3 regions of the Agaribacter flavus genome follow, and region 2 is predicted to be linked to each of the others. Evidence: predicted binding sites of a transcription regulator. Region 2 holds the regulator's gene; each other region holds the start of a gene.
The links. The regulator ArgR, encoded in region 2, controls arginine synthesis, uptake and breakdown. The targets are predictions, from matches to a motif close to ANTGAATANNTATTCANT.
Positions count from the first base shown of each region.

Region 1: the regulator ArgR is predicted to act here: its motif matches at 6,938-6,955, upstream of ACFOHL_RS12715 (ester cyclase).
Region 3: the regulator ArgR is predicted to act here: its motif matches at 7,409-7,426, upstream of ACFOHL_RS11575 (DUF2170 family protein).

Region 1 covers NZ_JBHRSW010000023.1:52,833-63,500, reverse strand. Annotated here, with positions in the region: gene ACFOHL_RS12760 (ribonuclease E inhibitor RraB) at 1-181, opposite strand, end outside; gene asd (aspartate-semialdehyde dehydrogenase) at 351-1,454, shown strand; gene ACFOHL_RS12750 (hypothetical protein) at 1,488-1,817, opposite strand; gene ACFOHL_RS12745 (helix-turn-helix domain-containing protein) at 1,926-2,753, opposite strand; gene ACFOHL_RS12740 (DUF3224 domain-containing protein) at 2,842-3,372, shown strand; gene ACFOHL_RS12735 (LysR family transcriptional regulator) at 3,362-4,273, opposite strand; gene ACFOHL_RS12730 (DMT family transporter) at 4,369-5,250, shown strand; gene ACFOHL_RS12725 (5-carboxymethyl-2-hydroxymuconate Delta-isomerase) at 5,278-5,637, shown strand; gene ACFOHL_RS12720 (serine hydrolase domain-containing protein) at 5,659-6,738, opposite strand; gene ACFOHL_RS12715 (ester cyclase) at 6,968-8,008, shown strand; gene ACFOHL_RS12710 (TonB-dependent receptor) at 8,103-10,580, opposite strand.
Region 2 covers NZ_JBHRSW010000006.1:290,818-301,485, reverse strand. Annotated here, with positions in the region: gene ACFOHL_RS05625 (L-serine ammonia-lyase) at 1-1,192, opposite strand, end outside; gene ACFOHL_RS05620 (BON domain-containing protein) at 1,199-1,774, opposite strand; gene ACFOHL_RS05615 (phosphoheptose isomerase) at 1,791-2,381, opposite strand; gene ACFOHL_RS05610 (YraN family protein) at 2,404-2,760, opposite strand; gene ACFOHL_RS05605 (penicillin-binding protein activator) at 2,750-4,678, opposite strand; gene rsmI (16S rRNA (cytidine(1402)-2'-O)-methyltransferase) at 4,829-5,662, shown strand; gene argR (transcriptional regulator ArgR) at 5,670-6,134, opposite strand; gene ACFOHL_RS05590 (helix-turn-helix domain-containing protein) at 6,511-6,771, opposite strand; gene mdh (malate dehydrogenase) at 7,305-8,243, shown strand; gene trxC (thioredoxin TrxC) at 8,366-8,800, shown strand; gene ACFOHL_RS05575 (TrmH family RNA methyltransferase) at 8,797-9,300, opposite strand; gene ppc (phosphoenolpyruvate carboxylase) at 9,303-10,668, opposite strand, start outside.
Region 3 covers NZ_JBHRSW010000018.1:113,153-123,820, forward strand. Annotated here, with positions in the region: gene dld (D-lactate dehydrogenase) at 1-1,641, opposite strand, end outside; gene ACFOHL_RS11545 (MFS transporter) at 1,923-3,113, shown strand; gene ACFOHL_RS11550 (glutathionylspermidine synthase family protein) at 3,183-4,370, opposite strand; gene ACFOHL_RS11555 (DUF1190 domain-containing protein) at 4,371-4,988, opposite strand; gene ACFOHL_RS11560 (DUF350 domain-containing protein) at 5,002-5,415, opposite strand; gene ACFOHL_RS11565 (YjfK family protein) at 5,488-6,132, opposite strand; gene ACFOHL_RS11570 (PspA/IM30 family protein) at 6,207-6,884, opposite strand; gene ACFOHL_RS11575 (DUF2170 family protein) at 6,897-7,286, opposite strand; gene ACFOHL_RS11580 (DUF6471 domain-containing protein) at 7,499-7,777, shown strand; gene ACFOHL_RS11585 (response regulator) at 7,815-8,222, opposite strand; gene ACFOHL_RS11590 (3-keto-disaccharide hydrolase) at 8,385-9,179, shown strand; gene ACFOHL_RS11595 (phosphoglycerate dehydrogenase) at 9,486-10,658, opposite strand.

The sequences.
Region 1 (10,668 bases), on a different contig from region 2:
TTATACTGACGCCCGAAAAACCCATATGAAGTAAATCATCGGCTAGTGGTACCAGTGCTTCTTTGGTCTCTGCTAGGAAAGAATGATCAATTATTCTAACCAACTCTTCATCATCGCCACGTGATTGTAAGGTAGCCAGCAGTGTTTTATCTCTAGCGATGCGTTTTGTAATCAGTTTCACTTATGTTCTCCGAGAGTAGCGGGTGTGTATCTTGGTTTATTTTACATCATTCCTGCGATGCATGATTTATAAAAAAACGTTCGCTAAACACAGTTGTATCCTGATGCAATAGGCTTTATGCTTCGCCAGTTTTCACAAGATCAGATTAATTGCTAAAGGTAGTAAGAAAATGAAAGTAGGATTTGTTGGTTGGCGTGGTATGGTTGGCTCAGTACTAATGGGTCGCATGCTTGAAGAAAACGACTTTGTCGGTATATCTCCCGTTTTCTTTTCTACCTCAAATGTGGGCGGTCAAGCACCTAATGTAGGTGTCGATACACCCGCCTTGCAAGATGCCTATGATTTAGAAGCGCTATCTAATTTGGACGCTATTATTTCGTGTCAAGGTGGCAGCTATACCAACAAAGTATTTGCTGACTTACGCGACAAAGGTTGGGACGGATACTGGATAGATGCAGCATCCAGCCTGCGCATGGATGATGACGCAATCATCGTGTTAGATCCTGTCAACGATCAAGTCGTAAAAGATGGCATTGCGAAAGGGGTTAAAAACTACATTGGTGGAAACTGCACTGTCAGTCTGATGCTAATGGCCATTGGCGGTTTGTTTAAAGCTGATTTAGTCGAATGGGTGTCTTCCATGACCTATCAGGCTGCAAGTGGTGCCGGCGCAAGCAACATGCGCGAGCTTATTCAGCAAATGGGTGAGATCAATCAAGCTGTCGCCGTAGACTTAGCCAATCCAGCCTCTGCCATCTTGGATATTGATCGAAAAGTCGCAGACGCTATGCGAAATGACCTGAGCATTGATAACTTCGGCGCGCCACTTGCCGGTAGCTTACTTCCGTATATCGATACGCAGTTAGAAAATGGACAAAGCCGAGAAGAATGGAAAGCCGAGGCTGAAACCAATAAAATTTTAGCAAACGATAAGGCTATTCCGATTGATGGTATTTGTGTGCGCGTGGGTGCAATGAGATGTCATAGTCAAGCACTAACGATAAAGCTCAAAAAGGACGTCCCATTGGATGAGATTGAACGTATTATCGCAGAAGCAAACGATTGGGTAAAAGTCATTCCAAATGACCGTGACGCATCACTTGAAGAACTCACTCCTACCAAAGTAACCGGTACGCTATCTATTCCAGTTGGTCGATTGCGCAAGCTGTCCATGGGGCCAGAATACCTAACGGCCTTTACCGTTGGTGATCAGCTATTATGGGGCGCAGCAGAGCCGCTGAGACGTATGCTAAATATTTTACGTGCTGCGTAGAACGTTCATTCATACCAGAATTGAAAAACGTGCTTATGCATCCCAACGGGGGTGCTTAAGCGCAACGAGTTTAAATTTACGCGCCATAGGCTGAATAACGCGTTCTGGTCCAACTATTTCACCCAGTGATCCCTGTTCCCAACTGACTTCTAAACTAATCGATCCTTTGCGTAACTTGCCACTCCACGTTTTGAAGGATTCATCAAACATTCGATAGTCAGATGATAGTTCCCAACCTTCCTCTACGTGACTAGACATTATCTCACTTAGTTGCCCTGACTCTATATATTGAATGATGTTTAGCTTCCCCGAGCTAAATTTATATGCGATATATTTCCGTTTTAGTACTGTCAAAATACCCATTAATAGATAGTCCTTTTAAAGTGGGGTCTGTTGTTTACCTGCTGTTCAACTTACTTTGTATCGATCCAAAAACAATAAACTTTATGGCTATATTCCCTTTAAGTGTTACTAGGGTCTGTTGACCCTAAACTTAATACGATACTCACATGGTGTGACACCTATAAAATACTTAAACTCGCGACTAAAATGTGCCTGATCAGAAAATCCTAAATCCAGAGCCATTGCCGTCATCGAGCCATTCGACTTTTCAATATCCGCTAAGGCATTGTGCATTCTCTGTTTGCGAATAAACCACTTGGGTTGAACACCTACGTAGTCATCAAATAAACGCTGAATTGTTCGCACGCCGATACCCGAATACTCTGACAATACCGAAACTGAGTTAATATGTTTTTCACTTTTTACGATTTCGAGTAATGTTTGCGCACGCTGTATATCGGTGTTTGAGCGCTCAGGAAAAAAATAGCAAAACCACTCTTTAAACAGTGTTGTTTGTTTCTCATGATGACCATTTACAGCACTTATTTGCTGATTTATCTCGTCAATACCCGCAAACACTTCCCAACGTCTTAGAGCTTGAACATCGTAGGTTTTGTCAACTAAATCCTTAGCACGTAAACCGAGCAAACTGGGTATTAGCCCCACGTTAAATTTAACACCAAAAATATGACCACGCCCTTGCATGGTGTAGCTGTATTGATTGAGAACAGGCGCCACCAAGCTCACATTGCCACTATCAAATACTAAGTGAAAATAAGGATCAGGTAGGTTGGTCTGAGTAAATATTTGCGCTTTAGGTAAGCACCACTCCACACACCAAAAAATATCCACCCATGTTTTGCTTTTTTCACATGGATAATAGCGAGCCAAAGAATAAGGATCGCTACTGATTTGTTGTTTTACCACGCCTGCAGGAGATGTTGTTATTTTCTTCATAGTAAGCAATAAAAACCATGACGCATTTTTTCAATAAATCCGAGCACCACTAAGATAAACTCATCCACACGTTCGGGCTTTTTTATTCGTGACTAAACGCTTTGAAGCGGTTTGCGCTCCATTTATGCTAGATAGAGCAAACTTACCCATTCTACATAAAATAAGCGGTGGAACAGTAACAATTGTATCGAATAAAATCAGCCCCCCTAAATTTAAGGATATCACTATGGTAATTTCAGGCGAATTTTCTATTACTCAATGGCAAGAAGAATGCGATACAGAGTTCAGTGACGGTGGAAAGATTTCTACCGCCAAGGTAACACAGCAATACACTGGCACTATTATTGGCGAGAGCAGCATAACTTACAAGATGCACTATGACGCCAGTGGTGATGCGCAGTTTGTAGGTTTAGAGCATATTGAGGCAGCAGCGCTTAAGATAGAGGGTGAAGAATTTTTATGCGACCTTGTGTTCAAACATGATGGTCAATTCACCAAGGGCGTCGCCCAAAGTCAGCTTACCATTTTGCGCTGTTCAGCCTATAAAAAACTAGAAGGAAAAACAGGGGAATTTACGGCGCAGGCTGGTGGGCGTGCAGTGTATAGTATTAAGTTTTAAGCCCAACATTGCCATGCTCGACTAGGTATTCAATCAATGCTTTCACTTGGGGCTTAATAGTGGATTGACTATTTGTCAATGCATAAAGCTCAATGGTTTCTTGATAAACATGAGATAGCTTTTTTGAATTTGGCAGTCGCATTGACTGAACCGACTCACATTTATGGCATACCGACTCTGGTAAGATTGCTATTAGCTCTGAATGACTTATCGTTTTTAGAATGTTTGTTAAGGAATTGGTTTCCATTCTTACCTTTAAAGGAAGATTGTAATACTCTGCCACCTTGTTGAGCTTACTTTTTAAAATGTATTGGGAAGGCAATGTTATAAAATCATAAGCCAATAATTTCTCCCAACTTAGGTTATTTTCGCGAACAAGCTCATGCGAGCTATTCATTATTATCCTGAGGTTTTCCTTGTAGAAACGAACGGTATCCAATCTGTCAGTTGTCGGATGGTGCGCAGAAAAACCAATGTCTACTTCGCCATTGAGCAGTGCACAATGAATATTGATACCGGCTTCAATGACCAATTTAATTTGCGTTCTAGGATAGCACTGGATTATGTAGTTCAATGAGTCTTGTATAAAGCTCTGGGCTATTATTGGAGGAGAAAAAATTGTTATTGTCTCATTTATATCCGCAGTGTTTGCCCTCATATCTCCAATTATATTTTGAGAATGCGCTAGCAGTTTACATGCGTGTTGATATAGCTTCATCCCATCAGCTGTCGCTTTTAAATTCCTTCCCTGTTTCTCAAACAAGCTTGTCTTTAAGTAACTTTCGAGTTTCTTTATTGACGTAGTTATTGCGGGCTGACTGATATGCAAGCGCTCACTGGCTTTGTGTACACCGCCTTGCTCTACAACAGTTTTAAAATACTTTAGCTGCCTCAAATCCATAAATAATTTTTATTATTTTGATAGTTAAACAATATTTTATCTATCTAATAGCATACATTATTGTTAAGTCAAATCTAGTATCTAAGAGCATGGGTTTGATCAACTATATTAATCAAGTTAGCGCAGTGCCTTTAATGTTGTGTTCCACTGTCTGCCAAGCAATTTTTGTTATCACTGTAAAGCAGTTGCTTGCTCAAGGGCTCCTGCCTGCAACAATTCTAATGGTGCGAAGTTTGGTCTGTATCCTTATTTTTGCCCCTTGGATGATTCGTCAAAAATATCTCCCCCCCGTTTCCAATTTGAAAATTCATATAGTAAGAAGCACGGCATTCCTAGTCGGTGGAATAGCTCTGCTTACTTCACTTAACAACATACCAATGACGACTGTGATCGCAATCACCTATACCTCTCCAGTATTTGTCTGTATCGGAGCGGTGGTTATGTTTAAAGAAAAGATATCCGTTCACGGTATCATTGCACTAATGATAAGTATAATTGGCGTGAATATGCTCTTTACTGGAGAGATGCTGATTAACACTGTGGGGCTGATATCAGCGATAACGGCCACACTCATGCTAACTGTTGCTCAAATAAGCTTGAAATGCTTATCTCAAAAAGAAACTAAAACACAAATATTTGTAACGCAGCTTTGCTTCACTCTGCCTTTTTTTCTGACAATTTTCGTTTTGTTTGGTGAACCCCCTACCATAACTCATATCCCCTTATTGTTACTGATGTCTTTCAGCTTTACTTTAGGGCAAATTTTTCTAATTATGGCGTTGAGTCGAGGCGATCTAAACAGATTGATGCCCCTGGATTCGATCAGGTTAATTCTGGTCGCTTTAGGTGGTGTATATCTATTTGGTGATGATATTAATGCCCAATTAATATGTGGAAGTATATTGGTTGTAGCCGCTTCAATCATTACTTTACAAGGCAAACACAAATCAGTGTCAAATAACAAACCTTCATCTTAAATTAGAAACAACTAAGGGAAAATTTTTATGCCCCATTTCATTTTACATTGTTCAACAGATATTCTTGAGATTCATTCAATAGACACGATAAATCAAGCAGTTTCTATGATGGCAGGAGATAGTGGGCTTTTTGAAATTGCAGATATTAAAGTGCGCGTCGATTCTTACGACAAATACCTAGTGGGACATGAAAAAGTACCTTTCATCCATGTGTTTTCTCATATAATGCAAGGTCGCACTGTATCTCAACGTCAGAACCTTTCACAGACAATAGTGCGTGGGTTAGCGACGATGTTCCCAAAAGTAAGCAATATTGCTATGAATATATACGAATTTGAAAAGAGCACATATTGCAACACTAAAATGTTGGAGCATGAGGTATTTTGATGTACATACCCCAGCAACTGCTTACCTGACTAAATCACTACCCAATACTAATTTTCTGATCTCTGTTTGATAGAAATATCGAATAGGTATCTCATCGTGAAACAGGTTTTCTAACACAATGACATTTATTTTTTTCTCAGGAATATAGAATTTTATTGAGGCAAAGCCAAAACCTGAACCACCGTGACCTAGGAAAGAAATGGGCGCATTTATGATATTGATACCATAACCGTAAGCAATTTCATCTTCACTCAGTGGCGTGAATGTGTCTGGCACATTCGACGTAGTCATTATTTCGTAGGAATGGCGGCTAAGTAACTCACCATTGTGAAGCTTAGTATCCCAGATGTGCAAATCTTGCACATTGGATATAATACCGCCCGTGGGTATAAAGTCTTCCCACGTTGCCGGCGTAAACCCCAGTTTGTTAAAGTTTACGAGCTGATATTTATCTTGCGCCCATTGATACCCATTGACTAGTGCCTGCTCATTCTCATCATAGTCGTAGCAAAAAGTATTGTGCATTCCTATCTCTTTGAAGAATGCGTTAGCAACTTCGCTGTATTTTTTGCCCGACACCTGCTCAATGATCCTGCCGAGCAAAGCATATGCAGGGTTACTGTAATGAAAGCCAGTTCCGGGTTGGAAAAGCAAAGGTTTGTCGAGAGCAACGATACCAGCAGACATATTTACTAATTGATGCACCGTGACCAGCTTAGCCCAATCAACTTGCAAAGTAGGCAAATACTCACTTACAGGGCGCGCTAAATCGATACTACCTTTTTCGACCTCTTTTAAAATTAACACTCCCGTAATTTGTTTGCTATTAGATTGAATTCTAAAATTGTCGTGTAGCTTTAGCCGCTCTTGCTTATCGAAGTCTGCATAGCCCTGCGCCTTTGCATAGATGTTTTTGCCATCTTTCTCAATTGAGATAACGCCATTAAATTTCCTGGGAGAGTCAGATTTCAGTATGCGATCTATCTTGTTGGCGAGTAAATCGACCGCAGGATCGCCAACCTTGGCATAGGCGCTACCCAAACCAATATACGTAGCCAATAGAGCAGAAAGGCTGAAAGCTAGAATTTTTAAATGTTTCACAGCGTGTGATTTTACGAATCGGTTTTTTTCTTGTAGTAATGACGATAACAAAATTTTGAGAGAGTTTTAAGCACAGTGTTGAATGCTTAGGTTTAGGCTGCAATTGCGCAATGTTCGCATAGCTCATTAAGTCGTGGTTCACGTTTTCTTCTGCATTTGAATTATCTGGTATCTTTTTGACTAGTCGCGTAAAATCAAAAATGACTTCGAATGCAAAAATGGACAACCAATGCTAGATAAATTAGAGCTAAATCAATGTAATAAAAACACAGTTTGGGACTTTTGGCGATGCTTAGATACCTGTAACTCGTCGGACGTATTGAATAAGGTCAAACCCTATATTGATGAGACCACACAAACATTTGGTCCTGATCCCATTAACGAATTGCAAGGAGCTAATCAATATATTGAAGGCTTTTGGCAGCCACTAAAGCACTCTTTCCCTGACCTAAGCCGTGAGACTTTTATCTTCTTTGGCGGAGTATCCAATGGTCGAAAAGACGGTGACATCAACAAAGACGGAGCGTATTGGGTAACTGGTACTGGAAATCTAGTTGGCACATTCGCTCGCGATTATTTGGGTATACCCGCCAGTGGTAAACAAGTTAGTATTCGTTGGGGAGAGTTCTGCAGAGTAGAAGATAATAAAATCACCCATATATATTATCTTCTGGATTACATAGATTTGATGCAACAAGCGGGTTTTGATGTACTCCCTCCCAGTCATGGCAAGGACGGTATGTACCTTGCACCAAAAGCACAAGACGGTATATTGCGTGATCAGATGGATCCAGATTATTCTGCATACACACTCGATCATATGCGCAAATTTATTTATGAAGGCTTAAATAGCTACGACGAATCCGCACTTGAAAGCATGGGGATGGCTGATTTTTTCCACCCCGACGTCACGTGGTATGGCCCTGGAGGCATAGGCGCTTGTTACGGTCTGAAAGAATTTGAAGACTATCACCAAAAAATCTGGTTGCACGCATTTCCTGACCGTGAAGTACAGGATTTAAACGCACTAATAGCAGAGGGTAGATACAGTGGTGGGCCAGGCTGGGCGGGTGTAATTGCGATTCATACAGGAGAATACAAAGGCGTTAACGCCACTAACAATCGTGTTGAAATAAATGGATTAGATTGGTGGCGAAGAGAGGGAGAGCAATTAGTTGAAAATTGGGTGTTTGTTGATATGGTTCACCTGTTTCGACAATTTAACGTTGACTTATTTGAGCGCTTAAAGCAACAAGTCAGCGCTAAATAACCTCAATGCGGGATAAATAACTAAAAAATGGGAAAAGCACTTGCTTTTCCCATCTTGAATTATTGTGAGTTATGTATAAATTTTTGCCGCTAATTTAAAAGCGTACTTTTGCTCTCACACCGTAATTGCGAGGATAAAGATAACCAGACTGTACAATATCGTCGCTATTATTGTTACCCCGAGCTAAAACCGCTTCATCCTCTATGTTTTCAACAAACGCCTCGACGATGTAGTCTTGGTCTTCAGACTCCCAAATCAAGCGAAAATCAGTTTTGGTAAAAGATGCTTGTTGATGAGCTGGGTCATTTGCAAGCAAGTTGGATGTATTGTACTCGTCGGAATAGTAGAACTGTAGATGTGGTGTTAGTGTCCCCATACCTTTGTTCAATTCAATTAAATATGAAGCACTACCGCCAATAGTTAACTCGGGGGACCACGGTGTTCTATTTCCATTTTGGTCAATGAAACTTCTAATTTCTCCATTATATAACTGATAGGGGTTGCCCTGACCGAAAGTACCAAATTCAGAGTTCAAATATGCCAAAGTACCGGTAAGTTGAAGGTTATCTGTAGCCAACCAAACCGCATCAAATTCTGCGCCCATAGCATCGATGTTGCCGCCATTCTCAGAGAAAGTAATAGCTAAGCCTCCTTCAATGCGCTGCAGCTGAGTAAGCAAATTGGTGTACTCTGTGAAATGAAACGCGCCATTAAACTGCAGCGTATCATCGGCAAAGCGACTACGGAAACCCGCTTCAATAACTTGTGACTCTTGCTCTTCTGTAGCCGTAGTGGTATTGACCGAGCCGGAGAGGTAACCTGTTGAAGCAGAGAGGTACAACATTACATCGTCTTGGAGATCATATTCGACACCTGTTCTCCAAGTTACGTTGGAAAAACTTGGATCGCCGTCATGGACATTTGCACTAGTAAGCGCATCAGCAGCGTTACAGTTGAACGAAAACACATCTCGCGAGTTATTGGGTAAAATAAGTGGTGAACTTCCCGCTACGCCAGGCAATACATTGACCACTCGGTCAACGCTACCATCGCCGTTTACATCGCCAGTAAAGTTACTACCACCACAACTTAAGCTTTTGGTTTCGTCATTATAACGAATACCTGCAATCAGGCGTAACTCATCACTAAGCGAGTATTCGATTTGACCAAAGATCCCAAAATATTCAGTATCAATGATAGCATTATCAGCAAAAAAACCATTAAAATTCCGGTCGAGAGAGACGATATCTGTGCCTGATAGCTGGGTAAATTCACCTAATTCATTAACAACTGTGGCGCGAGTAGAATCATCTCTCACCGTTTGGTTGTAAATTGAAAAACTGCTTGAATCTTCTTGGTCAGAGTAATAAACACCTGTTGTCCATTGCAGAGCACTATCATTATTCGATGAAATTTGAATTTCTTGACTAAAGACTTCTGAAGTCTCTAAAAATCCGCCGTTTTGACTGGGCGTAGGGCTGAAGTCAAAATCAAAGTTAATATCATTGTAAAAATCAGTGTATGAAGTGATAGACTTGATACTGAAGTTGTCTGATTCATAATTGACGTGGAAGGCAAGTACATCTTCAGTTAGGTCAACTGGACGCACGTAGTCTTGGCTAATTAAATAAGGGTCACCCCCAGGGCCATTTGATGCGGGTCCTCTACCACCTGATCCTCGAATAGGGTTGGCGCAATTCCGAGTACTACCAAAAGGATCGGTCAAGCCGTCTGGAGTTTCGTTACGGCACAAAAATGTGTATCCAAACAAACCTGCTTCATTACCATCTTCAGCACTATGAGAATATTGCAATAACATCGATAGATCTTCTGACGGCTCGTACAGCAAAGATATTCGGACGGCTTTGTCATCTTGCGCTCCCACATCTGGTCCGGCTAAATTCTCGATATAGCCGTCACTCTTATCGGAAAATCCTGCGACACGAAGGGCAAGCTCTTCACTCAATGGCAGATTGACAAACCCCTCAGTACGAACTCGGTCAAACGCTTGGTAGCTGATATCGAAGCCACCACTTACACCTTCAAAATTTGGACGATTAGTATATAAGTTAAGCGCACCAGCAAACGTGTTTCTTCCATAAAGTGTGCCTTGAGGGCCGCGTAAAAACTCTACCGATTGAACATCGAAAAAAGCACGGGTTTGTTGAGAAGCTCGAGCTTTATAAACACCATCAACAAAAGCACCTACGATTGAACTGTTATCACCAAACGTATTGGAAGAGTTAGCTCCCCTCACATTAAATTTAGCGTCATTACCTGCAAAGGCAAAATTTAAGCCTGGCACTTGCAACTCAAGGCGAGAAACATCGTTAATCCCTCCTTTAGCTAAGGCATCCTCTCCAAAAGCTGATACAGAAATACTCACTTCTTGCAGCGTTTCGGTTTTTCTTTCCGCAGTGACGACTATCTGCTCGATAGCAACACTTTCTTCAACTTCTTCGTCTTGCTGAGCAAATGAAGACTGCGAAGTCAAAGCAAGCATAACAGATGCAAAGATTAACGATCGTTTTTGCCTGAATTTATTGTGAAAAGCTTGCATTTCTTTAGACATGGTATTCTCCGATGAGGTTTTAGTATTTTATTTTTTGTATTTCAATATTTTTCGCTAAAGGGTCAAATACGGTTGTTAAATACCAAAC
Region 2 (10,668 bases):
TGCGCTCAATACATGGCACTTGAACAAGACCGCCCACAGGGTCGCAGGTTAAACCGAGATTGTGTTCCATGCCTATTTCTGCCGCGTTCTCAACGGCGTCAACAGAGCCACCGATGATTTCTGTCAAGGCGCCAGCGGCCATCGAGCATGCAACGCCCACTTCGCCTTGACAGCCTACTTCTGCACCAGAGATAGACGCATTTTTTTTGTATAAAATACCAATTGCTGCAGCGGTGAGTAAATAGCGACAAGCAGTCTCGTCATCTACTGGACGAATAAATTTATCGTAGTAACATAACACAGCGGGAATGATACCCGCCGCTCCATTAGTTGGGGCGGTGACCACTCGGCTGCCCGCTGCGTTTTCTTCGTTAACCGCTAGCGCGAATAAGTTTACCCAGTCCATAGCTGACATGGGATCATCTGTTTTTTCGCTTAATAGTCGTCGATAGAGACCAGGTGCTCTGCGCTGTACCTTAAGTCCTCCAGGTAAAATACCCTCTGTTCGGATACCACGCTCAACGCATTTTTTCATGTTTGTCCAAATGTCGAGTAAGCGCGAGTTGACTTCCGCTTCTGGTAGTATGGCTTTTTCATTTTCTAGCATCAGTTTACTGACGCTAAAACCATAGGTTTTGCAGGTCTCGACAAGCTCTATTGCCTTTTCAAAAGGGTAGGGTATGTCGGCAGTTATCAAGGCTTTTTCTTTTTGTGCCGCAAACTCACTTTCTTTGACAATAAAGCCACCTCCGATGGAGTAGTAGCTTTCTTGGAATAGGATTTCGTCTTCGCTGTGAGCATAAAAGGTTAGGCCATTTGGATGCAGAGGCAACGACTTTTTTCGATGAAATATAATTGCGTCACGATTGGGGAAATTTACCGAGTGATCAATACCTTGCAACTTAAGTAATTGCTTCTGCTCTACTTCTTTGAGTAGCGACTCAATATGATCGACATCAACGCCTTCTGGGGTTAAACCCATTAGGCCGAGAATCACGGCTTTTCCAGTACCGTGCCCTTTGCCGGTCTGTCCTAAGGAACCAAACAACTGAACACTAAAACGCCTTGTTTGGTCTATTAGTTTGTCCTCACATAACTGAGATACAAAAGCATTGGCAGCTTTCATTGGACCCACGGTATGAGAGCTCGACGGACCTATGCCGATACTGAACATGTCAAATACACTGATCATGGTTTATTAGTCCGTCAACTCCAGCACTCTAACTACTTTACTCACACCTTTGACATTTCTGGCGACATCAACGGCAGCTAGTGCTTCTTTGCGTGTCAATTTGCCCATGATAAACACTTCGCTGTCCTCAACAATTAAGTCGAGCTTTAGTAGTGGGACTTTTTTGTTGGTACCCATGAGTGTTCTAATTTTCGTACCTAGCCATATATCGTGCATGGTGGAAGAAGCAGGAATAGGGCTACCTAGGCGAATTTGGTTGTGAACACGCTTTACATTGGTCACACTCGCTGCTTTTTGTTGTGCCGCTTCAATAAATGACGACTGATTGGCTTGTCCAGTCAACAAAACTTGCCCATTGTATACATGGACACTGATTGCCGAGTTCTCATCAATGTCGGGGATCGCGTTGATTGCTGAACTAACGCGGGCTTCCATGGTTTTATCATCTATTTGTGTGCCGACTGAGCGCCTATCTGAGGCTGAAGAGGCGGCGGTACCTGCCGCGCCTACGGCGACAACAGAGGCGCAGCCAGACACAAGTAAGTGTGTGCAGAGTATAGTTATTACTAGGCGTTTACGCATACTTCATCTCTATATTCTATGTTGAAGCGATTGGGAACAGTGCATTGTCTATGGATTCGCATAAGCAGTGTATCGCCAATAAGTGCACTTCCTGAATTCTTGCCGTTCTTGAAGATGGCACCCGAATTTCCACATCATTCTCCCCAATAAAGCCAGCCATTTCACCTCCATCTTTTCCGGTAAGGGCGACGATGGTCATGTCTCGCGCTAGCGCGGCTTGCATGGCATTGATAACATTAGTTGAGTTTCCGCTTGTAGAAATGGCGAGCAATATATCACCTTGTTGTCCCAATGCCTTGACCTGCTTAGAAAAAACGTCGTCATACGAGAAGTCATTAGCAATGGATGTCAATGTGGAAGTATCCGTAGTTAAGGCTATCGCGGGTAGCGGGGGCCTGTCTCGCTCATATCGATTGAGCAACTCTGACGAAAAATGTTGCGCATCGCCAGCGGAGCCACCGTTGCCACAGGTAAGTATTTTGTTACCCATGATCAAGGCTTGAATCATCATTTTTGATGCTTTTTCTATTGATTCAGGGATGGCTTCTGCTGCCGCAATTTTTGTTTGAATGCTTTCTGTAAAGTTCTTTTTAATATTATCTAACATGCACTTCTTAGCTCATTGATCTCTATACATTCTTTATCCATTGCAAGGTATTGTTATCAATCGCAATGAGGTCTACGCGAATGTGTTCGTGATGAATATTACGTTGTTTTTCCATAAAGTAACACATTATTGCATTGACTACTTTACGTCTTTTATTCGGCGTAAAAAATTCAGCCGCACTACCATGAGAATTATCACTTCGGTATTTGACTTCAACAAACAGCCAAAGTTGCGCTTGCTTGAAGATAAGATCGATTTCTCCAGATTTGGACTTATAGTTGGCCTCAACAAACCTTAAACCTTGGTCGAGCAAATATTGTTTTGCCTTCGTTTCAGCCAAAGCACCAATGTTCGGTGCTTCCCATTGTTTAATCGCCATCAATATTATCTGTATCTTGGATTTCCAAGGGGGATAAGCGTCGATTGACTAAGCCATCTCGTGATACTGATAACTCGCCGCTCAACCCTTTCTTTGAAACTTGCTCAAACAGTTTGAGTTGCAAGGCATTTTTTGCCACCGTCAGCGCGTCGTAGCCAAAAGCAAACAAACGCAAGAACGTACTGGACGGTTGGTTATACAACTCATCGACAGTGACAGACAAATCGGAGTTTCGCGCTTCTGGTTGGACAAAGGGCATATCTATAAACACCACATTGCGCAAATCGCGGATACTATTCTTGTTGTATTTGTGGTTGTAGCTGTATGAAGTTGCGAATACTGGGACTTTTTTATTGCTAAATAAACTGATACTGCTTTCAATAATGGGATTGAGAAGCTCGAGATCTTGAGGGCTAGCGAATACCACAAAGGCTTCAATATCACGGCGATTTCTGGTCACGCTATGCACTACCTCAGCGCTAAGAGCAGAAAGCTGGTCAATGCGTTTTTTACTTTGTAGTACATCCAATGCAGAAGTAATCCCTGTACGCATGGTTTTGCTATCGGTAAAACTCACTTCAGTTAAGCGATTTGGCGTCTCGGTTTGCTGGTTTGATAATTCACTCCAGCGTTCAATGAAAGCATTTTTCATACGAGTAGAAATATTACTTTCTTCATAAATAACAATGGGTTTACTGATCCCTTGTGTCGCTACCAATGAGGCTAACTCTTGAGCTTCTTGCTCGGGAGACAGTGCGAAATAACTCGTTAGTAAGGTATCTTCTCCTTGATGCTCACTAGTAGAGGGTGAATTAAGATGAACCCGTGCTAGTTGACTTGGGATCAAGTCCGATATTTCTTGAATATGGCTTTTAAGTAATGGGCCGACGACTACCCCAAATTCTTCAAAGTTTAGCTTACTTACATCCTCACTCAAGGTTTCTGATGAACCACTGTCAATGAATGTTATTGAGCGGGCTTCTTCACTCGGATCGCCACCTAAAGTATTTGCATAGCGGTAGTATGCGGACAATATGCCTTGTTTTATGGCGTTGCCTTGACTGGCTAAACGCCCTGACAAGGGAATAATGACGGCGATATCTCTTTTCTCAGAGAGTGTCAGATTCGTGAAAGTAGATACAATAGAAGGAATTTGTTCCGAGGCCTCAAGCTTGGCGTTACTCTGCAGCCAAGCTTTTACCGCCTCCTGCCGGCTAGTGTCTGCGAGTGCGTCATCTTCAACAATGGCTAACAAGTCAATGTACGGTCGCAGTGAGGGCGTATTCGCCCACAATACTTTGCGTTGAGTTTGTGTTTGTTGACTGAGTGCTTGCCATAACAGGCTTACTCGGTGAGTACTGAGTATCGACGGGCTTGAGATATTGCGGGCAAGCATTTCAATGCTTTCGTTATATTGCCCAGCAAGCACTTGTTTTACCGCATTAGCTAACGCTAGGCGACTTGTATAACTATCGGTGAGCGAGTAATTGGCATGACTTAGGTCTTTTGCATTCGCTAACCAAGTATCGGCATAATCGAGCTTTTGAGCGGAAGACGTATCTTTTGGCTTGTCCAAAATTTCTTTAAGTAAGCATTCACTTCGCAGTAATTCTAATTCAGCTAATTGTTTATTTGATAGCTGAGTATTATACAAGTGAAAAACAATCGTGTTACTGTCGTCACAATTGTTGTCTAGTTGCAGCTCAAAAGCATAGTGCAACAGAGCTTCAACTGTACTTTGTTTGTTTTTAGTCTTTTCGTAACGATCCGTAATTTCTTCGATTGGGCTGCGCGTGACTTCTTGTTGTTGTGTAGCTTGTTTTTTGACAACTGGGGACGGTGCTTGTTTCGGTGTACCGCCACAAGCACTCATAATAATGCTAATTACACATGCAAGCAGTAGACGATGAATACGCAATTAATGCCCCTATATCTTTACTGAAATCAAATCGAAACCCTAGTTTACCTGCAAGCTAAAAAAATACCAGCTACGGCTACAGAAACTGATCGAAAGACTGTGTAAACTATTGATCATCCAAACTCGTCCATATTTATTTTTAGGTTGTCTATGTCTGCAGGAAGTCTATTCATTGTGCCCACTCCAATTGGTAATTTGTCAGACATGACACCAAGAGCAATTGAGGTCTTAGCATCCGTTGATCTCATTGCAGCCGAAGATACGCGTCATTCAGGCAAACTACTGCAGCATTTTGAAATTAAGACAAATGCAATTAGTTTGCATGCACACAACGAGAGTGCGCGAAGCGAGTATATTGTTGATAAGTTACTTGAGGGCTTAAATGTTGCGCTCATATCAGATGCAGGCACACCACTAATTAGTGACCCAGGTTTCGAGCTTGTTAATCGGTGTCGAGAAAAGGGAGTGATGGTGTCAGCGCTACCGGGTGCATGCGCACTCACTACCGCCCTGTCTGCTTGTGGTTTACCTACTGATAAGTTTACGTTTTCAGGGTTTTTGCCAGTAAAAATACAAGCGCGGGAATCGTCGCTCTTACAGGCAATAGACTCTGCCCATACTCATGTATTTTACGAATCACCCAAGCGTATTCTCGATACCTTGACGTCAATTGAAAAGCATCGACCCGAGGCGCAAGTGGTGATTGCTAAGGAGCTGAGTAAGACATTTGAAACTTATCAAAAGGGCGCAGCTACTGATTTAATTAAGTGGTTAAGTGCTGAACAAGCAAGGCAAAAAGGCGAGTTTGTCTTAATTGTATATCAGGCAAAGGAAAAAGTGCCTGACGCACTACCCGATGAGGCAAAAAAACTATTGGGCTTACTGTTGCCTTTGCTACCACCGAAAAAAGCAGCTACAGTGGTGGCGGAGCAGTATTCTTTAAATAAGAAGCAAGTGTATCAGCACAGTATCAGCATAAGATAAACAGCCTCTAGACATTGTCAAACAGGGTCTGCACGCGTAGCCGTAAATCTTCTATATGTTCGATATTGGCAGGGGCAATGAATATTGTATCGTCACCGGCGATAGTGCCCAGTACACCATCTGCTTGACTGAGCGAATCGAGTAGTCTAGCGATGAGTTGCGCCGCACCGGGACTTGTCCTGATAATTACCATCACATTGTTGTGTACGACGTCTAAAACTAATTGTTTTAGGGGGCTTTTTGCCGTTGGCATGGCTAATTCTGGTGGCAAGCAATAGACCATATCTCCCCGGGCATCACGGGTTCTTACCGCACCGAATTTACTTAACATACGCGATACTTTTGATTGGCTAATATTATCAAATCCAAGCCCTTTCAAAGCATTGACAATGTCACCCTGTGAGCCGTAACTTTCAGAGTTGAGGAGCTCTTTAAATGCTTTGACCAGTTCGTCCTGTTTGCTTACAGCCATTTGCTACGCTTAGTTCTTGTCGTGAAAAGTTTAGGGTAATGCATTCTGCCTGATGGTTGTGGAATAAGCAATTAGGACTTAGCTGAGATTTTCTGCAACATAAAGAGTTACAAGTCGGTTAAAAGTCTCCACCATCACTTACGTTCCCTTGTGCTAAGTCTTGTTGTGATTTTTATGCCCCTAGTAAGGGAAGGTGCTTGAGTTTATGATATTGAAGAGCAATGTAAACACACGCTTTAATTTCTGTTTCAGGCAAAGGCATTGATCTTCCTTGTATCTCGGCTCGATGTTATGCCTATTAAATAGGCAAATCAAAAGTGGCCTTCTCTGCAGCATCAACTCTTAATACAAGCGGTAGCGAGCAGCTTGATTTTTTTTAAGCCGCGTGTTCACTTTCTACTTCCCAGCCTGGGAACACGAGTACCGCTGGGTGACATGTTAAAGCGCGAGCCAGAGATTTTGCGCGCTCTACCCCTAAGTTGATACGATCATTTTCTATTGCTAATATCGTTGAATGAGGAATGCCTGTCATTTTAGCTAAATCATTTTGGCTTAGCTCCTGAAGCTCGCGAATGATACGGACTGATTCGCCGCTAGGAATAGAGACTCGTTTTTTAGCTTTTTGAAAATCTATCATTATGATCTCCTACGATAATCATGGGGTGTAAGCCCTACCACTTGGACATACATCGCTCCGTTTTCAGCAGAGTAAATAACTCGATATTGCTGATTTAAACGAGAAGAGCGAAATCCTTTCCAATTTCCAGAAAGTGCTTCATCTTTGAAACCTTTAATAAAGCGCAATCCAGAAGGGTGAGATATGATCACAATATCCGTCCGTTTTTCATAGCACTTTTGAGTTTCTAGAGGCGCTTTCGAAAGTTGCTTATCCAATCGTTTATGTTCGAATATCTCTCACATACTCAAGAGTATATATACCTAATATAGTATGCCAATCTAAATGGCGACATAACTTTCCACTGATTGGTAATCGTACTTATAGCATACCCCGCGTGTTAACGTCCCAGTGATCAACGAGAGCGACTTAATTGTAAAGTACGGCACCGCACTGACATCAAAAACAATAACACGCTAGAATGATTGAGATTTAAGCTTATTTATATTACTCTCTCGCTCGAAAAATATTGCCCTATAATCAGGAGACATAACATGAAAGTAGCCGTATTAGGCGCGGCCGGTGGTATCGGTCAGGCATTATCATTATTGCTAAAAACTCAACTTCCTGCCGGTTCTGAATTGTCATTGTATGACGTAGCGCCAGTAGTTCCAGGAGTTGCTGTTGATTTGAGCCACATCCCCACTGACGTAACGGTTAAGGGCTTTGGAAAAGACGACTTGGCAGATGCCTTGACAGCTTGTGATATCGTGTTAATTCCTGCTGGTGTTCCTCGTAAACCTGGAATGGATCGTTCTGATTTGTTCAATATCAATGCGGGTATCGTGAAAAATCTCGTTGATGCTTGTGCTGACAATTGCCCAAGCGCATGCATTGGCATCATTACCAATCCTGTGAACACAACAGTTGCTATCGCTGCTGAAGCCTTAAAGGCAAAAGGTGTTTACGACAAAAACAAACTATTTGGTGTGACGACGCTAGATGTTATTCGTTCAGAAACTTTTATTGCTGAGCTAAAAGGCAAGAGTACATCCGAGATCCACGTTCCCGTTATTGGTGGTCATTCTGGTACTACTATCTTGCCTTTGCTTTCTCAGGTTGAAGGCGTGTCTTTTACGGATGAAGAAGTCGCAGAACTCACTCCTCGTATCCAAAATGCAGGTACAGAAGTTGTTCAAGCAAAAGCCGGTGGAGGCTCTGCCACACTCTCTATGGGGCAGGCTGCTGCTAGATTCTGTTTGTCACTGGTTAAGGCGCTTCAAGGTGAAGAAGTGGTCGAATATACTTATGTACAAGTTGATGGCTCTGAAGACGCAGCGTTTTTCGCACATCCAGTAAAACTTGGCAAAAACGGTGTCGAAGAAATTTTGCCTTATGGTGAATTAAGTGCATTTGAACAAAAAGCAAAAGAAGACATGCTAGAAGGTTTACGCGGCGACATTCAGCTTGGTGTGGATTTCGTAAAAGGCTAAGCTATAGCAATATATAAAAAAGGCGCATTACGCGCCTTTTTTGTTGGCTTTTATTCAGATGAGAAATTAAATGCTGAACATGCAGGTCTTTTGTTGAAACTATCGATATTTTAAGGGTAAGTATGCATATAGTGTGCAGTAAATGTGGTGCAATTAACCGGATACCAGAAGACAAGTCTCATGTGCATGCCGGATGTGGGAAGTGTAAAGCTGAGATATACGAAGCGAAGCCTGTTGACTTAACTGACCAAAGCTTTTATCGCTATGTCGAAAAGAATGATTTACCTGTTATTGTAGACTTTTGGGCGTCATGGTGTGGTCCATGCAAAGTCATGGCACCGGTATTTGAGTCAGTTGCCGTGCAATCTGATGGTCTACTATTTGCAAAAGTAGATACACAAGATGCGCAACAAGTTTCAGCCGAAGCGGGTATTCGTTCGATTCCAACGTTGATATTTTTTCACAAGGGTAGTGAGATAGATAGAGTGTCGGGGGCTTTAGGTGAGGCGCAGCTTAAGCAGTGGATCATGAAATGCGTCAATACGATAGCGGCTTAAATTAACAGCGTGTTGTTTGTATCTCTGGCTGCACGCAATGCTGCGTTGCTTTTGTCGTAACCCAGTTTGCTTAAGCGGTCATAAAACAAGACGCTAGCTGTCGCTGCTAAATTTAAATTGCTGCGACAGGGAATAAACACTACATCATCTGCTTGATTGACAATCGCTTGCGATACACTTCCGTCCTCTGGTCCAAAAATATAGTAAGCACTCTCTGGGTGCTGGTATTCTGGCAGCGCCGTAGCGTTTTCAACTAATTCTACCACTACTGTTTTAGCTTGCTTGGGTTTATAGTCGAGCAAGTTGTCTACGCCAATAGTTGGAATGCTGCGCCTAAATGCTTTGGTATCTTGGGCAAAGTCTTTGCTGTTGTCACGTGCGTAGCCAAATCGCTGACCGGTGTAAAAAATGGAACTGGCGCCAAAGCAGCCACCTGCGCGTAAAATAGCCGCTACATTGGTAGCGGCTTTAGGGTTAACAAGGCCAATACTAAAAGGCATGTTTATCCAGTATTACGCATACCGACAGCGATGCCTGTAATAGCGACCATCATAGCACGCTCCAATGTTTCAACGTCATTGTCACTGAAATTAGACGCTTCTGCCTTTCTTATGCGATCAAGAAGCTCTATTTGTAAATAGTGCAAAGGTTGCAAGTAGGTTGCTCTAATGTTCATGGAAGTACGTCCGTGGGGGTCGTCTTCCATCATGTGTTCATGGCCGGTGATGGACAATAGAGAGTCGATACTGTCTCTTAGCTCTGTGCGCAAAGCCTCACCAAAGTGGGACAGTTCTGTCGGCACCAGGCGTTTGTCATATGCCGCACTGATGTTGGGATCGGCTTTTTTAAACACCATGTCTAGCATCGAAATACGTGAAGCAAAGAAAGGCCATTGTTCTATCATTTCTTGCACAAGCGCTTTGTTTTCGGCTGTGTTTATGCTGTCGATAGCGCGCATTACGCCCAGCCAACTAGGTAATACAAGGCGCGTCTGCGCCCAAGCAAAAATCCAAGGGATGGCGCGTAAACTTTCTATGCCGCCTTGAGGTTTACGTTTTGCTGGTCGGCTACCCAAAGGCAATTTGCCTAATTCTTGCTCAGGTGTGGCGACCCGAAAATACGGGACAAAATCTTTATCGTGACGAACGGTTTGACGATAGTTATCACGGCCTTTGTCTGCCATTTGTGCAATGATTTCGCGCCATGCTTGTTTGGGTGCTGGCGGCGGAGAGGTAATCGCTTCGACGACAGCCGAGGCGTATAAAGATAAACTGCGTTTGGCTAATTGTGGCATGCCAAACTTATAACGAATGGTTTCGCCTTGTTCGGTAACCCTAAAGCCGCCTTCTAATGATCCCGGCGGCTGTGAGTGTATCGCGGCTTTAGCAGGTAAACCACCTCGACCAATTGTGCCTCCTCTGCCGTGAAAGAGGGTGAGTTGAATGTTGTTTTCACTCGCTAAGTTAACTAAGGCCTCTTGTGATTCGTATTGTGCCCAACCTGCGGCAAGTGAGCCTGCATCTTTGGCTGAATCAGAATAGCCAATCATTACGTACTGTCGGCCATTGATATACTTTTTATACCAATCAATATCTAGCAGCGCTTTCATCGCTTCTGGCGAATTATTTAGGTCATCCAGTGTTTCAAATAAAGGTGCTACCGGCATAGGCCATGATACGCCTGCTTCTTGCAGTAGCAATTGTACAGCGAGCACATCTGAGGGCTCGCGCGCCATGGAAATAATATAAATACCAAAGCCATCTTCATCGTTATTAGCTATGACTTCACATGTGTCTAATACTTCTTGTACTTCTTCAGATGGTGCCCAATTTTTGGGGAAAAGAGGGCGACGAGACGACAGCTCTTTG
Region 3 (10,668 bases), on a different contig from region 2:
ATCTCGATAAAAGTCCTTAAGTGCTTTATCGGCCTCATACATATGACCCACATTGTGCTCTGCGGGATATTTTGCTCCTCGCTTATCTAATAAAGCCAACATCTTTGCTTTGACTTGTTGAGGGTCACTGCCCTTTTTCAAAATATAGTCTTGATGAAATACATGGCAAAAAAAATGTCCATAATACAAAGGCCTTTCGATGTCTTCAGCAATCTCATCGGGTAAAACTTCCACCCATTGGCAGTCGTTCCGGCGCAACGCAATATCCAACGCAAGGATTTCGCCCACTTTTTGTTCATGCATCACTTGATAACGGATAGCGGCTCCCGCTGCCGCAAAACGCAATAAGAAAGCTTGGGAAGCTTCTTCGTGGTTAAGCTTCACAAACTCACCTGAATTAGCTTGTTCGGAAAACATCTGTGCTAGATATTGTTGCGCTTCTGCAATGCCACCATCACTCATTTTTAAAATCAAATGATGAGTATATCTATCTCTAAAGCGCATCAAACCTTGGTTAAGATGAGAAGGAAATAATTTAGCGACAAATTGCATCACTTTGTCACTGAAGTTGTTTGGAATAATGCTCAGCCTGTTTAATACCGCATCTATTCTGCCTTTTGCTGCAAACATAGAAGGCATAAAGTCGGTACCTAAATGCTTGATACTTAAAAATGTATCCTTACCATATTCTTTTGCAATGTCGAAAGCATCACGATGCAGGTATTCACCTACTTCAGGTAAGTGAGCAAATTGCGTGAGTATGTCTCGGCGAATTTTTGTCAATACATCTGGATCATTTGTGCCGATATAAAAAGTTTGTTCTGTTTTTGGTATTTCAAAGGTATCCAGTCGCACGGCAAAGATAGCAATTTTGCCGGCGCAACCACTGGCTTCATATAAACGAGATCTATCAGCATTGTAACGACTGGGGCTGTCTGCATCGACATCGCGTAGCCGTGATTCATAGTCACGAGCAGAGGCGTGTTTACCTTTTTGCTGATCTTGTTCAATCTCTATTTGTCGTTCAAATTTACCTGACATGAGATTTGTTAGGATCTCCTCGGGCGCTTCGCCTAAGTTAATCCCTAGATGGTTGACGAGCACCAGTTCACCTTGAGCATTTACTTGCGCAAAAAGTGACAGCTCTGTATACGCTGGTCCACGCTTTACCAGTGCGCCGCCAGAGTTGTTGGCAATCCCACCAACAATAGAAGCACCTAGGCAAGACGAGCCTATTACGGAGTGCGGGGCACGATTGAGAGGCTTGAGTACTTTTTCTAATTTGTGAAGGCTGGCACCGGGAAAACTAATAACTTGCTCGCCCTGCCCTAGCACAAACAACTCATCCATTGCCAAGGTATTAATCACGATTACGTCTCGATCATAGTCGTGACCGTTTGGCGCAGAACCTTCTGTCAAACCGGTATTAGCTGCTTGCATGACAATTATGCAATTTGAAGCCACACACACTTCGAGTACACGCCAGTATTCAAGCAATGTCTGCGGAAAAATTACAGCTAAAGCACTCCCCTCTCCCGAACGCCAGCCGCTTCGGTAATGCGCTGTTTTCTTATCATCAGTAAGGATATTTTTAAACGCTAAGATAGTCGATAGTTGCTTGATAACAGGATGGCTTGTCAATTTTTTTCCAATTTTTTCAGGTGGTGTTCCCTTCTTAAAGATAGGGCGGAATGACTCTGTGCTCAATAGGCTTAACTAAAATCAAAAACGCAGCAAGTATGTCCATGTGCGCTTTCGTTTCTCATGCATAAGACACAAACTTTTAATTCTGCTCATTCCTATTGAGCAGACTGTATTACCGCACCAAATTAAAGGAACATCACTCTTTTATTTCTACTTTTTAGTTTGTTAGGCAGTATAATCATTGCTTGCGCGACATGGAAGAATGGGATGAATACGGTATGGCAAACTTTTCAAAATTCAGAGAAAAACCAGAACTTTTATTACTCGCGATGGCATTTGTCATGCCTTTGGTATTTTCTGTATGGGTGGCGCTCTTAAATAATTTTGTTGTTGAAAAAGCACAATTTACAGGGGCGGAGATAGGTTTACTTCAAAGTTTGAGAGAGGTACCGGGCTTTCTCGCATTTACAGCCGTTTTTGTTCTTTTAATAATCAAAGAACAAACTTTCGCCATGCTTTCACTATTAATTCTGTGTATCGGTGTTGCGATCACTGGGTTCCTGCCCTTTGAAATAGGCCTATATTGCACAACAGTGTTTATGTCTATCGGTTTTCACTACTTTGAAACCATCAACCAATCATTGACTCTACAATGGTTGCACAAAGATAAAACCGCGCATTTTATGGGGCAACAACTTGCGGTGAAAAGCTTTGCATCGTTGTTTGCCTACGGCTCAATTTGGCTACTGATGGAGTGGTTTGGTATCGACTATACGGCTATGTATATGTTAGCTGGCGGTTTTGGCCTTATTTTAGTGGTATCTATGTGGCTGTTTTTTAAACGTTTTGAACAAGCCTCGCCACAACACAAACACATGGTATTGCGCAAGCGATACTGGTTGTACTATGCCCTGACTTTTTTTAGTGGTGCGCGGCGTCAGATATTTTTAGTTTTTGCTTCTTTTATGATGGTTGAAAAATTTTCTTATTCTGTCGGTCAAATAAGTCTGCTATTCATTATCAATTACCTATTCAATTTAGCCTTCGCTCCCAAAATTGGGCAATGGATTGCAAAAGTAGGAGAGCGTCGAGCCTTAAGTATTGAATATATTGGCTTAACGGTAGTTTTTATCTCATATGCACTCGTGACAAATGCGACTTTTGCTGCTGTACTATTTGTCATCGACCATTTGTTTTTTGCAATGGCAATAGCAATGAAAACCTATTTTCAGAAGATTGCCGATCCAAAAGATATCGCCTCAACTGCGGGTGTCGCTTTTACCATTAACCACATCGCTGCAGTAGTTATTCCTGCATTACTGGGCGTTTTGTGGCTGAGTTCACCCAGCGCAGTGTTTGTTATCGGTGCTATTTTCGCGCTTTGTTCTCTGCTACTCGCATTAAACATTCCTAATACACCCATGCATGGAAGCGAAGTGCGCTTTGCGCTAAACCTTAAAAAATCATAATGACATCTGAACGAGTGAATGGGTAAGCGTCTAAACAAGGATTTGCCGTCAAGCGGTGAGTATTCATTTTTATAGGATAACGTGTGGTAAGTAACGGCTCATGTCTTGCGTAATAGCTTGGCTGTCTTCTCGAATAGAAATACCCGCAGCTTGATCATCAATCAACCAACTGCCAATCAAGGTATGGTTGCCATGAAATGTTGGCAATGTATGTCTTTGCTGGTATATGTAGCCTTCCGCGCCGTAGGGGCCATCAGATTTCGCCAACCCAGCTTCGTCGCCAACGACCTTCCCCAAGTGATCAGTAAAAGAAATATTTGCGCCTTCACGCGAAAAAAGCGGTTTTTTCACTAAATTCATGCCTTCTGGCACGAGCATTAGCTCATCTTCAAAGTAAGCGGGGAGTAAATTGGGATGATCAGGAAACATTTTCCATAGCATTGGTAACAAGGCTTTATTGGAGAGTATGGCTTTCCATGGCGGCTCAAGCCACCGAATATTTTGTTGGCCGAGTAAGCCCCCATACTCGTCTTCAAACATAAACTCCCAAGGGTACAGTTTGAACATCCAATGGATAATCACGTTGTCCAAATCGGTAAAATTGTTGTTACTATCAATACCGATATCTTCTATGAAAACAAATTTGGTCTCGATCCCTGCCGCAATAGCACAATCTTCGAGATACTGGACGGTGCCTCTATCCTCTTCAGTGCCCTTACAACATGCAAAGTGCAGCGTTCTCTCTGGGTTTAGAGCATGCAATTCTTTAAAACGATTAACTAATTTTTCTTGGACTGAGTTAAACTGGTCAGCCTGCCTATTCACTTGTTGATTATCGACTTGGTTTTCGAGCCACATCCATTGCCAAAACCCCGTTTCGTATATTGATGTTGGCGTATCCGCATTGTTTTCGTATAGCTTAGCTACGCCCATACCATCGTGGGCAAAATCTAAACGCGAATACAAAGATGGGTCGCCATTTTCCCAACTTTTTCGAATAAACGCCCACTGTGTCTCAGGGATAGCAAATTTTCGTAGCAAATTGTCATCGTTTAATACTGCTTGCACGACCGACAAGCACATCTGGTGTATTTCTTCAGTGGGCGCTTCTATCCCTTGCTCAATTTGCTCAAGCGTAAATTGATAGTAAGCCGATTCATCCCAGTATTTTTCACCATACATCGTATGAAACTTAAAGCCGAATTCTTCAGCCATGGCTTCCCAGTTTGCCCTCTCCTCGCAAGGAATACGAAGCACTTATCCTCCCCAGCCGCTCTTTCCTGAGGATTTGCTACTGCCCCAATTACTTTTTGCTGATGCCGTGGCACCAAAGCCGCCCCGCGAAATGGTGCGAGTAACTTTAGGCTTTGGCTTGAGCACTTCTCTTGAAACTCGGTATGAGCGCTGACCCGGTGAGCCTATGACGTAACCGTCACTGGTCATGATCTGGTTGCGATACCGACCACTTCCAGAATACAAATAAGCTGGGTAAGAATGTTTGTAGCGATGCTTTCGCTCGAAGGCATCACCGACTTCATCGATGATTTCTGAAACAATATAACCGGTCATAAAAGGGACAAAAAAGCTGCCTTGACGTTCACAAGAGCCAAACTCATTCATGCAATCCCTTTCGTATTGGTAACGCGGTGCCGTTGACTCTGCATCGAGTAAGGCTTGTTCATAGGCGGCTTGACATTGAGACTCTGTCAACGAAGTAGTATCAGTACATTCAGCCACCGAGCGAACAAATTTGACTTCCTCGCCTCCCGAACCATTAGAACAACCACTAATTACCGCCAGTGACAAAGGTGCTAAAGCAAATGCGCGAGCGCGCTTTCTCATTAGACTGAGATCAAGAAACGATGTTCTTTTCATGATCATGCTCCCTTTAGTAAGTCATACATGCAGCATTGATCAAACCCACTGCAACACCTGTCGCGCCCAAGACTATTCCTGCACTTACTTCGTTATTTTCAATTCTTTCTGTAATTTTTGGCATAAATACAAAGCGCACAATTGAGTACGCGATCAACTGCGCCACAAGTGCAATTACACCCCACACGGCAAAATCAACTAATCCGCCGGAGTTACTCACTGCCCCTGCTAAAGCCGTTGCGAATCCAATGATTGCCCCACCAAAACCAATCGCTGCCGCTGAATTTTTTTCTTCCTTGATTAGCTTCCACTCAGCGTGGGGGGTAGCAAGACCGTATACGCCTTTGAATATAACCAAAAATAAAATGGCGATACCAAAATAAAGTACAAAATGCAGTATTCCTGTCACTAGATCATAGTTGTCCATCTGTATTCTCTCTGAAGTTTATAGTTTGTTTGAGCATAACTCCGTTAGGAATTCTGCTCATTATGCTCTAACTCAGCCATTTACTCGTATTTGAGTAGGCGACAATTTAATTCCCGTACTAATAACAAAACAATGCTCTAACAAATTATTGTCGTTCAAGGTTTCTTCCCCTGATAAATAAAGCTGTTCATACGAACCATCACTTAACTGACGCTCAAAAAGCATAACAAATTGATCAGTGTTAGACACCTCTTCACTTTCATCATACGTTTGCTCTTGCATGGCTACGGGTGGATGGTATTCACTCGTGCTGGTCCATACTCGTTGGTATTCGTGCCCCTCAAAGGTATAGACCGGCACACCAATCTTACGCGTTAGAAGTTCATCCCATTCATTGGCATTGACATGCAAGGTGTCATAGTAATGAAACAAGGTAACGTCGACGATATTCTCTTCAGACACGCCACCTTCACAAACAACTTGTAACCATGCCTCGTCATCTGTGTAAAAACGCAGTAAGGTACTAGAGCCTAACTCTACTATACCCGCTGCTTGAATCAACTGTGTGTCGGCTACATCTTTTATCACTAATTGATCGAGAATGAGTTGAAAAGAGAGTTTGTCAATGTCAAAGCTTGATCCTATGCACAAGCCCATTACCTCTGGTTTTTTAAGACTTGAGCTAACGCTTTGCTTTTTTTTAAAAAAACTAAACACGTACAACTCCTTAATTTAATACGCAACAGACCAAAAGAAGCGCTCCCGATGAGCGCTTCTTGTTTGATTACTACTTACTTTTTGCCTGCTAAAATTTTAGCTAACATGTCTTCGCTGGAGTTACTGCCACCACTAGCTTTGCGTAACTTTGCATCTAAATCTGAACCGGTTTCTAATTCAGCTAGCTCAGATGCAGCCTCAAGTGCAGCGTCTTTCTCGGCTTGTTTTTGTTTGATCCTCTCTAAACTATCCAGTGCAGTCTTAACCTTACTGTTACCACCATCAAAGTGCGTAGAGGCCGCCACTTGCGCTTTTTGAACAGACTGCGTGGCTTTTACCTGATCGACTTGTTGCTCTAACAATCGCAAATTATTCTTTGCCGTAGCCAAGTTTGACTTAAGTGTGCTTTCGTTCTTGATGTAACTGTCAGTGATACTTTGCTCACTAGCTTTTAGTTGCTCAAGCTCGCCAACTCGTTGGGCACATTCTAATGCCAACTCGCGATTGGTTTCTGCATGTTCTGCCGCACTTTGACTGTATTTTTCAATATCTGCTTGCAATGCATCTACCTTGTTCTGACTCAACTTTCGTTTTGCCGCAATGGAATGTAGGCTTTGTCCACACTGCTGAATTTCTTGTTTTGCTTCACGAATTTGCTGATCCAGTATTGTAATAGCCTGCGAATCTGCTGCGTCTTCTAAAACTTTGTTTGTATGGCCTTTCAATGCTGACCAAAGTCTACCTAAACTCATATATGACTCCTACTATTTCAAATATTCTGAATACAATTCAAGAAACTCTGGAACATTCGCGAACAGAGCTTCAACTTCTTCTACAATCACTTCGTCCTTACTGTCTACTGACAAGGCGCCAAATGCTACGTAGTATTCTTCTCCACCAATTACTGAAACCGCCAGCGTCGACAGTGGCACTAAGCGATGAGTGCGCAAAATTGCGTGGTCTAGCGCAGCACAATCTTTAACCGCATCAACTGAAAACAAAACAGACTCCACAACGATTTGTTGTTCACCCACAACCAAAAAGGCATCCAGTCCTTCATCGTTCGAAATGCTGATACAATCTCCTTCGAGTTCTGCAGTAAAATTAATTTGCTCATTCATTAGAGCTAGTATCTGGTCTCGCTTCATCGTCATTTTAATCTCCATGTTAAAAGCGACTTTATCATTGCTAGATATTCAAGCTTACGCGCCTTTGATATACATAATAGTGAGTTTAGATAAAATTGCAACATATATGTTGCAAATAAATCTTATTAATTGCATATGTGTGTATTAATTTGCTTTCGCTTTAAATGCATTGCAATGTTAGCTATACTAACCCCGAACAGTCGTAGGAGCGTTCTGGCATGCAAACTGATAATCACACACAAGTTAATATAAGCGTCAACAACAAGAAGTCAATTTTGCCGTATGCAAAAGGCGCGAGTCTTTTTATCAAAAGGCTCATGGTCGAACACGAAGTCACCTACGATGAAATTGTCGCATTGCTTGAAAAACAAGGAGTGATACTGAGTTCTAGCAATTTGAGAAACAAGGTATCAGGCAATGCGCTATCCGCAGGGCTGTTTTTTCTGATTGTTGAATTGATAAGCGGTGACTTACACGCCAAAATTAAAGTTAGATGAAGGCTGCTCACTCAAAAGAGGAGACTAAGGCAGGGTTTCAAGGAATTTTTCTCAGTAACTTAACGACTCTAAACGACAATTCTTTTGGCTGAAAAGGCTTTGCTAAATAATCACTTACCCCAGCTTCCAATGCATCCATTACCAACTTTTTTTCACGTGCAGCAGTCAGCAATAGAAAAGGGATATGTTTGTGCATTTCAGATTCGCGCACCAACTTCAACAGCCCAAATCCAGTCATCTTTGGCATGTCCCAGTCGCAAATTATTAAGTCAATATCTTTTTTATTCAGAATAGACCAAGCATTTGCACCATTTGTCGCCGTGGTAATTTTTTCAGCGCCCAGAGACAGCAAACAACTCTTGACCAAATTTACCATTGACTCCATGTCATCGACAACAAGTATATTTATGCGCTTTAGTTTGTCTGTTGTTTCTTTATTACTCATACTTATTGAAATGCGTTGACCATAACAGCTTAACGGCAAGTTTAGTCAATTCTTGCGAAAACGCAGATGTTTTTTACACAAATTTGATCATACAAATTATTGAAAATTTTAGATAAATTTTATATACAATGCAGATATTTCTCATATGAATTGAAAGCCAACATGCGAACAACCAAAAAGTCACTGGCAATATCAATAGTTCTTGCACTACTAAGTGTGTCAGCATGCATGAAGATTCAACAAGACCACCCAAGTTTTCGCCCCTTGTTTAATGGCAAGGACTTATCAGATTGGGTAGTTAAAACACATAGATATGCGTTAGGAGAAGATCCTGATGGCACTTTTACTGTCCATGACGGTACAATTCGCGTTGACTACAAAAATTACGAAGGTAAGTTTAATCAACGATTTTCTCACCTGTATTACAAACAAGCTTTCCAATATTTCCATCTAAAATTGGAGTATCGCTTTAGAGGACAACTCTATGATGGCGCTCCTCACTTTGCAAACCTAAATAGCGGGGTGATGTTTTACGCACAAGCTCCCGAAAGTATTTTACAAGATCAAAACTGGCCCTTGTCTGTAGAAATGCAATTTTTAGCATCAGACGATCCGAATACGCCTATTTCGACCGGTAATGTCTGTACGCCGGGCACACACATACGTATAAAAGATCAATTAACTACAACACATTGTATTCGCTCTAACTCCGATACTTATTACCGAGATGAATGGGTAATGGCAGAGCTCATTGTTCAACAAGATTCTGTAAAACACATCATTAACGGTAAAACGGTTTTGGAATACGCCTACCCAGAGATAGGTTTTACCGGCACAATCAAGGGAATAGAAGAAGATAGATGGTCAGAAGGCCAAGTACTAGAAAAAGGCTACATTGCGCTGCAAAGCGAAGGGCAAGCCATCGATTTCAGGAGCATTCAAATCAAAGAGCTATAAGGCGCAGGCTTTAATCGGTTTATTCCTGAAATCTCTAGGGCCTGTTAACCTTTGGTGTACAAGTTTTGTTCAATTATAGTCTATCTGATCGCGGCGCAGACTTGCAGGCCTAATGGGTTAAGTCAAAAGGCTGCAACAAGGAACAGATAGACTATAATTGAACCCTTCTGGGCAGGGCTTGTGCTTCATTTCTACTGCTTTATCGCTCCTTGATGTAGAACAACTACACGGCAGTCGCTCTGCATTGTATAAATGAAGCACAAACCGCTGCAAAATTGCACACCAAAGGTCAACAGACCCTAGGGTCTACGGAATCAATCGTACACTAGTTACATGCTCGATGCTGTTAATAGCATCGATGACATCACCATTATTCATCTTTTCAACATCAATAATATTGTATGCAAGGTCACCGCGACTTTTATTTACCATGTCAATTACGTTGACCTCATGGTCAGCCAAAACAGACAAAACATTACCCAGTACTTTTGGCACATTTTCATTTGTGAAAATAATCCTTTGCCCATCAACTCTTGCCAACGAAACATTGGGAAAATTGACCGAATTTTTAATATTGCCGTTTTCTAGAAAATCCATCAATTGGTCTGCCGCCATCATTGCGCAGTTTTCCTCAGCTTCTGCGGTAGACGCGCCAATATGCGGCATGGCAATGACGTCTTTTCTTCCATAAAAAACAGGTTCTGGGAAATCACATACATAGGTCGCCAATGTCCCAATATCTAATGCTTTTGCGACAGCCTCTGGATCGACAATTGACTCACGAGCAAAGTTAACCAACACCATGCCTCGTTTTGCTTGTGACAAGGCCTCGGCGTTTATCATGTGATAGGTTGGTTTTATTGCCGGAACGTGTAAGCTTACAAAATCACACTTAGCCAGCAGAGCATGCATGTTTTCGGCACGTTGTACTTCACTAGACAAGCGCCAAGCAGCTTCAATCGACAAGGCGGGATCAAAGCCAACGACCTTCATACCCAGAGCCAATGCCATATCGGCAACTAGGGAGCCGATCGCACCTAGGCCAATGATACCGAGCGTTTTGCCCTTTAACTCGCTGCCCGCAAATTGTTTTTTTTGTGCTTCTAAGGTTTTATGTAACTCGCTAGCATCGGTAATGTTGTGTAATGTAGAAACATGGTCAATACCTGCCTTAATGCCACGAGAACTTAGCAGCATTCCTGCCAATACAAGTTCTTTTACCGCGTTGGCATTTGCGCCTGGCGTATTGAAAACAACCACACCTTGCTTACTGCAATCGTCCACGGGTACATTGTTTACTCCCGCCCCAGCCCTTGCAATAGCAAGTACTGATTCATCCAATACTTCGTTATGCAGTTTATGACTTCTTAGCAAAATTGCGTTTGGACTACTTGCATCGGAACTCACCTCATAATTGCTTCTGGGAAAACGCTCTAAACCCTTCGACGATATCTGGTTAAATGTTTTAATTTTGTACATACTATTCCTT